2 regions of the Streptomyces sp. NPDC046881 genome follow, and region 2 is predicted to be linked to the other one. Evidence: riboswitches for the same ligand, from Rfam matches in the RefSeq annotation. Region 2 holds a riboswitch; the other holds the start of a gene.
What was found. A riboswitch is a leader RNA that binds a small molecule or an ion and turns the genes downstream of it on or off. The one in region 2 is predicted to bind cyclic di-AMP.
Positions count from the first base shown of each region.

Region 1: it holds a riboswitch for cyclic di-AMP, as region 2 does, so the genes downstream of both, ABZ923_RS22740 (LysM peptidoglycan-binding domain-containing M23 family metallopeptidase) here and ABZ923_RS32355 (M23 family metallopeptidase) in region 2, are expected to answer to the same signal.

Region 1 is NZ_JBEYXJ010000048.1:33,071-37,231, forward strand. Features, by position in the region: gene ABZ923_RS22735 (alpha-galactosidase) at 21-2,093, shown strand; cyclic di-AMP (ydaO/yuaA leader) riboswitch at 2,397-2,554, shown strand; gene ABZ923_RS22740 (LysM peptidoglycan-binding domain-containing M23 family metallopeptidase) at 2,560-3,441, shown strand; gene ABZ923_RS22745 (SGNH/GDSL hydrolase family protein) at 3,614-4,161, shown strand, end outside.
Region 2 is NZ_JBEYXJ010000097.1:6,416-10,576, reverse strand. Features, by position in the region: gene ABZ923_RS32360 (aldo/keto reductase) at 1-237, opposite strand, end outside; gene ABZ923_RS32355 (M23 family metallopeptidase) at 323-1,357, opposite strand; cyclic di-AMP (ydaO/yuaA leader) riboswitch at 1,365-1,533, opposite strand; gene ABZ923_RS32350 (PP2C family protein-serine/threonine phosphatase) at 1,779-2,960, opposite strand; tRNA gene ABZ923_RS32345 (tRNA-Met) at 3,085-3,158, shown strand; gene ABZ923_RS32340 (dihydrofolate reductase family protein) at 3,254-4,161, opposite strand, start outside.

The sequences.
Region 1 (4,161 bases), on a different contig from region 2:
TTGGCCCTTGTGAGGTCTCGATGGTGGACATCGCGGAAAACGGTCGTACGTGGCTCCTTTCGGGGCCCCACAGCAGCTACGCCCTGCATCTCACCGACGCGGACGAGCTGCTGCACCTGCACTGGGGGCCGCGGATCTCCCTCGCCGACGCCGAGGCGCTCGCGGTGCGCCCGCTGCCCGGCTACCGGCCCTTCGAGTCCCCGCTGGACGGCCGTGAGGAGTACCCCGTCGAGGGCGGACCCCGGTTCGTCCGCCCCGCCCTGTCCGTCCGCACCGAGGAGCGGCGTGGCACCGAGTGGCGCTTCGTCGCCTGCGCCACGGAGGGCGACGAGCTGCGGCTGCGCTTCGACGACGACGGCGTGGGGATCACGCTGCACTACCGGATGCGCGGCGACGTGGTCGAGCGCTGGGTGACCGTCGTCAACGGCGGCCACGCGCGCGTGGAGCTGCTGCGGGCCGACGCGGCCACCTGGACGCTGCCCGACCGCGAGGGCTGGCACCTGTCCCAGCTGCACGGCCGCTGGGCCGCCGAGTCCCGGCTCACCGCCGCCCCCCTCACCTACGGCGAGAAGGTCATCGGCAGCCGCCGCGGCCACACCGGCCACCAGCACCTGCCCTGGGTCGCCCTCGACAGCGACGCCACCGAGGAGCACGGCGAGGTCTACGGCTGCGCGCTCGGCTGGTCCGGCTCCTGGCGCATCGCGGTCGCCCAGCTGCCGGACGCGCGCGTGCAGATCACCGGCGGCGCCGGCTACGACGACTCGGGCCTGCTGCTCCTCGCGCCCGGGGAGTCGTACACCACCCCGGTCTTCGCGGGCCTGTGGAGCGACGGCGGCTTCGGCGGCGCGAGCCGCGCCTGGCACGCCTACCAGCGCGCGTACGTCGTTCCGGACGCCGACCGGGACCGGCCCGTGCTGTTCAACTCCTGGGAGGCCACCTTCTTCGACATCTCCGAGGAGCAGCAGCTCGCGCTCGCCCGCCGGGCCGCCGAGATCGGGATCGAGCTGTTCGTCGTCGACGACGGCTGGTTCGGCACCCGCACCGGCGACCGCGCCGGCCTCGGCGACTGGACCCCCAACCCCGACCGCTTCCCGCACGGCCTGAAGCCCCTCGCCGACCAGGTGCACGGCCTCGGCATGCAGTTCGGCATCTGGGTCGAGCCCGAGATGGTCAACCCCGACAGCGACCTGTACCGCGCCCATCCCGACTGGGTGCAGCACCAGCCGGGACGCCGGCGGACGGAACTGCGCAACCAGCTCGTTCTCAACCTCGCGCGCGAGGACGTCCAGGAGTACCTCTGGGAGCGGCTGGACACCCTGCTCTCCAGCGCCCCGGTCGACTATGTGAAGTGGGACTTCAACCGCTGCTTCACCGACGCCGGCTGGCCCGGGGAACCGTACCCGCAGCGCCTGTGGGTGGACCACGTCCGCGCCCTGTACGCCCTGCTGGACCGGCTGCGGGCGGCCCATCCCGGTGTCGCCTTCGAGTCCTGCTCGGGCGGCGGCGGCCGGATCGACCTCGGTGTGCTCGGCCGCACCGACCAGGTGTGGACCTCCGACAACACCGACCCGCTGGACCGGCTCGCCATCCAGCACGGCTTCACCCAGATCCATCCCGCGCGCGTGATGGCGGCCTGGGTCACCGACAGCCCCAACACCCAGCTCAACGGGCGGGTCAGCTCGCTGCGGTTCCGGTTCGTCAGCGCCATGGCGGGCGTGCTCGGGGTGGGCGGGGACCTGACGGAGTGGAGCGCGGAGGAGCTGGCCGAGGCCCGGCGGTGGGTGGAGCTGTACAAGGAGATCCGCCCGGTCGTGCAGCACGGCGAGCTGTACCGGCTGCGGCCCCCCACGGGCGGCCTGAGCGCCGTGCAGTACCTCCGGGACGAGGAGGCGGTCGTCCTCGCCTGGCTCCAGGCGCAGAGCCACGGCGAGCCGGTCCCGGCGGTGCGGCTGCGCGGGCTCGACCCGGCAGCATCGTACGAATGCCGTGAAACGGGCGAAGTGCACCGGGGTGCCGTACTGCTGCACCACGGGCTGCACACCGGGCTGAAGGGCGACCTGGATGCGACGGTCATCCGGCTCCGCCGTATCTGAGCGCTCTGTACGGATTACCCCCTTTGTTCCAACTCGCTGCGGAATGCGGGGGCAGAGGACCGAACCGCGTGAGGAGCGTCATAGCCGTGACCGAGCGTCGCGCGTCATGTCCGCGTAATACCCGTCGCCACGAGGGAAACTGAGGGAACGAAGGGCCGGGAATTCACCGAGGGTGACCGTGGATTCCCGCGTCGGATCACCCAAAACGCGAACAGCCGGAATCGGCTGCTTGTTTCACGCGTCCCGCTCGCTTACGTTCGCCACCCAACCGGACGGAACGCCGAATCCTGCCGCCGTCCGGACTGCCCACACATGACCGGTCTCGGCAGGAGCGGGGGACCCACCAGGTACGACCGCCTGTCCCGGTCTCCGCGACAGGCTAGGGGTGCAGCCGTGCGCGCACGGCCGGGCAGCTCCAGCCCGAACCCGACAGCTGACCTCGCAGGCGCCGGAGAGGAACAGCGCCATGCCCGCAAAGGGTAAGCACCGACGCCCCAAGACCCCGCGTCTCTCCCGCTCCCTCGCCGCCGCCGGAACCGGCGGCGCCGCCCTCGCGCTCCCGCTCGTCGGGGCCGCCGGAGCGCATGCCGCGACCCCCGCACAGCCCGTGTCCGAAGCGGCCGTGCAGTCCCTTCCGCAGACCGCTGCGAAGACCGCCGCCCAGCAGGAAGCGGGCGTGCGCACCTACACCGTGCGCGGTGGCGACTGCCTCGCGAAGATCGCCGAGGAGCAGCACGTCAGCGGCGGCTGGCAGCGGCTCTACGACGACAACCGGCAGGCCGTCGGCGCCGATCCGGCGCTCATCCGCCCGGGCCTGAAGCTCCGCCTCGGCGGGCAGGCCGCGCCGGCCCGCACCGAGTCCGCCGCCCAGCCGGCCCGCCCGGCCGCCCCGAAGCCCGCCCGGCCGGCCGGGTCCGACGCCGCGCCCACCGCCTCCGCCGGCTACACCCTGCCGGTGGCCGGCGCCACCGTCGGCACCGGCTACCACGTCGCCGGCAGCATGTGGTCCAGCGGCTACCACACCGGCGTCGACTTCGTCGTCCCGACCGGCACCCCCGTCAAGGCCGTCGCCGCGGGCACCGTCGTCTCCGCCGGCTGGGGCGGCGCGTACGGCAACCAGGTCGTCCTCAGGCTGGACGACGGCCGCTACGCCCAGTACGCCCACCTCTCGCAGCTCTCCGTCTCGGCCGGCCAGACCGTGACCGCGGGCCGGCAGGTCGGCCTGTCCGGCGCCACCGGCAACGTGACCGGACCGCACCTGCACTTCGAGATCCGCACCACGCCGGACTACGGCTCGGACCTGGACCCGGTCGCCTACCTCCGCGCGCACGGCGTCCCCGTCGGCTGACACCCGCCCCCACTGCCCGGCGCCGCCTATTCCTGACTTGGCACATTATTTAAGAGTTTTAAGAGTGGCTCATCTCACCGTTCGTCAACCCCCGCCTACGGTCGCGTAGGCCACATCGAAAGGTGAATCATGGTCCGACGTGGCAGACGATTCGAAGAATGACAACGCATCAGTGATCGGGTCGTACGTGGCGGTGGGGGACAGCTTCACCGAGGGCGTCGGCGACCCCGGCCCCGACGGGGCGTTCGTGGGCTGGGCCGACCGCTTCGCGGTACTGCTCGCCGACCGGCGCCCCGAGGGGGACTTCCAGTACACCAACCTCGCCGTGCGCGGGAAGCTGCTGGACCAGATCGTGGCCGACCAGCTCCCCCGGGCCGTCGAACTCGCCCCCGACCTGGTCTCCTTCTGCGCGGGCGGCAACGACATCATCCGCCCCGGCACCGACCCCGACGAGGTCGCCGAGCGCTTCGAGAGCGCGGTGGCCCGGCTGACCGAGGCCGTCGGCACCGTCATGGTGACGACCGGCTTCGACACCCGGCGCGTGCCCGTGCTCAAGCACCTGCGCGGCAAGATCGCCACCTACAACGGGCACGTCCGGGCCATCGCCGACCGGTACGGCTGTCCCGTCCTCGACCTGTGGTCCCTGAAGTCCGTGCAGGACCGCAGGGCCTGGGACAACGACCGGCTGCACCTCTCGCCCGAGGGCCACACGCGCGTGGC
Region 2 (4,161 bases):
GTTGCCGCGGGCCCTGACCCACTTGCCGATGATCGTCTCCGACTCGCCGCCCTGGTTGCCCTCGACCCAGGCGGAGTAGGCGTCGGCGGTGTCGATGAAGTTGCCGCCGGCCGCCGTGTAGGCGTCGAGGACGGCGAAGGAGGCCTGTTCGTCCGCGGTCCAGCCGAAGACGTTGCCGCCCAGGGCGAGCGGGAAGACCTCGAGATCGGAAGAGCCCAGTTTACGAAGTGACGTCATACGACAGCTCAACGCCGGTGACGGATGATCGCATTCCGCCACCGGCGTCGATTTCCCGCGAAGTGCCCCGCGCGGGGCGGGGACGTCAGGGGGTGAGGCCCTTGCCGCGCAGCCACGCCATGGGGTCGATCCCGGTGGCCTGGCCGCCGGGGTGGACCTCCAGGTGCAGGTGCGGGCCGGTGACGTTGCCGGTGGCGCCGACGCGGCCGATGACCTCGCCAGTGGAGACCTTCTGGCCGGCCTTGACGTTGATCGAGGACTGGTGGCAGAACCACAGCTCGGTGCCGTCGTCCAGGGTGAGGATCGTGCGGTAGCCGTAGGAGCCGGCCCAGCCCGCCTCGGTGATCGTGCCGCTGTGCACGGCCTTGATCAGGGTGCCGGTGGGGGCGGCGAAGTCCAGACCCGTGTGGTAGCCGGAGGACCACATCGAACCGGCCTGGCCGAACGTCGAGGTGATCGTGTACGAGGAGGTCGGCAGCGTGTACTGCTTGGCCAGCCGGGCCAGCCGCGCCTCCTCGGCCTTCTTCTCGGCGGCGGCCTCCGCCTTCTCCTTGGCCGCGGCGGCCTTGGCGGCGGCTTCCTTCTCGGCCTGGGCGGCGGCGTCGGCGGCCTTCTTCTCGGCGGCGGCGAGCGCGACGGCGGTGGCCTTGCTGTCGGCCTGGCCCTGCTGCTGCTCGGCCTGGGCCATGATCCGGTTGCGCAGGGCCTCGCCCGCGTCGGTGCCGTCCTCGGCGTCCGCGGTGGCCACGCCGACGCTGCTGAGCGTGGTGGTGGCCTCGGCGGCCGGGGCGTCGCCGGAGCCGTCCTCGAAGAGGGAGCCGACGGAGGGCAGGTCCGGAAGGGAGATGGAGACCGGCGGCTTGCCGGTGTTGGCGCTGGCCATGCCGCCCGCGCCGACCGCGGCCATGACGCCGACGCCGAGGACGGTGGAGCTGCGCGCGAAGCCGCCGCGCTGCTTGGCGACGCGGTGCCGGCCACGGACCGGGGCGACGGATTCCTCGGTCGGGTTCCACTCCTCCCAGGTGCCCTCCTCGGCGCGGTAGGAGCCGTAACCGAAGGTGTCGGTCTCGCGCTGAGCCGGTATGAAGGGGGCTTCTGGGGCAGGCCGGTTGGACGCCACGCGGGCGTACTCCTTTCCTTCCTCCGCCTACCGGGTTAGCTGACGGGTTCGGAGCAGGAAGGTCTCCTACGCGCGTATACCGGTCGTGGACTCGATGAGTTCACGACGGCATCCGCGTGATTCACCCCAAGGTGGTGGTTCCCCGGTTCCCTTGCGGGATTCGGCGCGTGCGCACGGAGCCGCCTCTGGTGACGGCTGGGACGACCGCGCTGCGTTATCGAACGTTAATAGACTTGCCAGTCACTTTCCAAGCCGTTCGGCTTGATCGTTAACGTTTTCACCGGCGGAGTTATCGCCCGCTACCCCGCCAAAACGGGCGAGTTGGCCGGACCTCGGAAGAGTTCAGCAGTCACTTCAGGTTTTGATGGTGACTCAGATGTTATGCGGAGGGCGCTCGTCCGGTCACCTTGGGTGACGAACGTCAGGGCCGTCGTACGGCGAGCAGCGCCATGTCGTCGGTCATGTCACCGCCGCAGTGCCGGCGCACCTCCGCGGCGAGCCGGCCGAGCAGCGCGGCCGGGCCGGGGAAGGTGCGCCCGGCGAGCCGCCGCTCGGGGTCGTAGAACCGGCCGTGGGCGTCCCGGGCCTCCGAGAGGCCGTCGGTGTGGAAGAGCAGGGTGGCGCCGCTCGGGAAGCAGGCCTCGGTGGCCCGGTCCCGCCACAGGCCCAGGTCGCCCATGCCCAGCGGGAGCGCGGGCTCGGCGGCGGCCAGGGTGCGCAGGGTGCCGTCGGCGTGCAGCAGCAGCGGCGGCGGGTGGCCGCGGTTGACGATCCGTACGAGCCCCTCGCCGTGCGGGAGTTCGGCGAGGACCGCGGTGGTGAACCCCTCGAGCGCGTCGATGCCGTCGCGGCGGGTGCCCTCGCGGGCCAGCGCCCGCTCCAGCCGCTCGGCCACCTGCTCCAGCGTGGCCTCCTGCTCGGCCGCCTCCCGGAACGCGCCGATCACCACGGCGACGGCGGCCACCGCGCCCATGCCCTTGCCGCGCACGTCCCCGACGACCAGCCGGACGCCGTGCGGGCTGTCCTGCACCGCGTACAGGTCGCCGCCGATGAACGCGTCCTGCCGCGCCGCCTCGTAGCGGGCGGCGATCTCGAAGCCGCCGATCCGTGCGGCGGGCTCGGGCAGGACGGCCCGCTGGGCGGCCTCGGCGATCTCGCGGGCGGAGGCGAGCTGCCGGTCCCCGCGCCGGACCACCCGGTTGATGGCGGCGGCCAGCAGGGCGACCGTGGCCACGGTGACCACGTCGGTGACGGTGCCCACGGTCGGGTGGGCACCGGCGTCGGTGTGCACGGCGTAGGCGGCGGCGAGGGACGCGAGGCCGGTGAGCACGGTGGTGCGCAGCGCGGAGAGGGGGGCGGCGGCCAGCGGGGCGGCGGTGAAGAAGGGGACCGGGGTGAAGGCCTCCGGGGTGAGCAGGCCGTACAGGACCCCGCAGCCGACGAGGAGCACGGGCAGCGCGCGGGCCAGGCCGCGCGGCCCCGGGCGGCGGCGGACCCGCACCGGCGCGGGCTCGGCGCCCGGCCCGGGGTCGGGCACGGGATCGCCGGGAAGCCGGCCGCCCGCCCTGACGTACGGGCTCTCCTCCACCTTTCCAGGGCGCACCGCGTGTCTCCCACATGTCCGACGTACCTCCAGGTTTCCGGGCCCCGGGACACCGGGCGACCCCTGTGGACCGAAAGGGGTGTGCGAGCGGTCCCGCGCATGGCGTACACTGGAGTCACAACGACGCGGGGTGGAGCAGCTCGGTAGCTCGCTGGGCTCATAACCCAGAGGTCGCAGGTTCAAATCCTGTCCCCGCTACTGAAGACTCAGGGCCCGGAATCCACTGGATTCCGGGCCCTGAGTGTTTCCGGCACACCCGGCTGCCGTGCCGTTCACGGCAGCCGGGCCGGCGCTCACAGCAGGTGGGCGTTCGGCGCCTTGGCGAGGTCCTCCAGCTCGGGCAGCACGACCACCTGCGCACCTCCGGCGACGAGGACCCCGGTCCCGTCGGCCGCGTGGACGAACGTGTCGGGTTCACGCCACGCGGTGACGACCCTGCGCACCCCCGCCCGCAGGATCAGCTCCGCGCAGGGCGCCGGCCGGGACGCCCGGCGGGCGCACGGCTCCAGACTGCTGTACACCGTCGCGGCGGCCACCCGCGGATCGGCCGGATCGATCTTGGCGAGCGCCGCCTCCTCCGCGTGCACCACCGGATCGGTCCCCTCCCGCGAGAACCCGCGCGCCAGCTCCGTCCCGTCGGCGGCCACCACCACCGCCCCGACGCTGAACGCCGTCTGCGAGGGCGGGCACTGCGCGGCCAGCTCGCAGGCGGTGCGCAGCCAGTGGCGGTCCGCGGCGGTGGGCAGCGGGCCGGTACCGGGGGCCGTCGGCACGTACCGCATGAGCACGACGTCCTCGATCCGGCGGGTGTCGAGCAGGCGGAGGCGTCCCGGCTGGTAGGCCCCCGGGCCGAAGAGGCGGGGCGCCGCGGGATCGCCGACGAACAGCGGGGCGAGGACCAGTTGGAGCTCGTCGCCGAGTCCCTGCTGGAGGAGCTGGGTGTGGACCGTGCCGCCGCCCTCGACCATCAGGCGTCCGACCCCGCGCACGTCGTGCAGGTGCTCCAGCAGGGCCCGCCAGTCCAGGGCGGGGCCGAGCGGGACGACGTCGGCGGTGGGTCCGAGGAGGCGGGCGGCCCGTTCGGCGCCGCGGTCGGTGGTGTAGACGAGCTTCTCGCCGCCGGTGTGCCAGAAGTGGGCGGCCGGGTCGAGGTCGCCGGTGGCGGTGACGGTGACCTTCAGCGGGTACTCCGGCTCGCCCG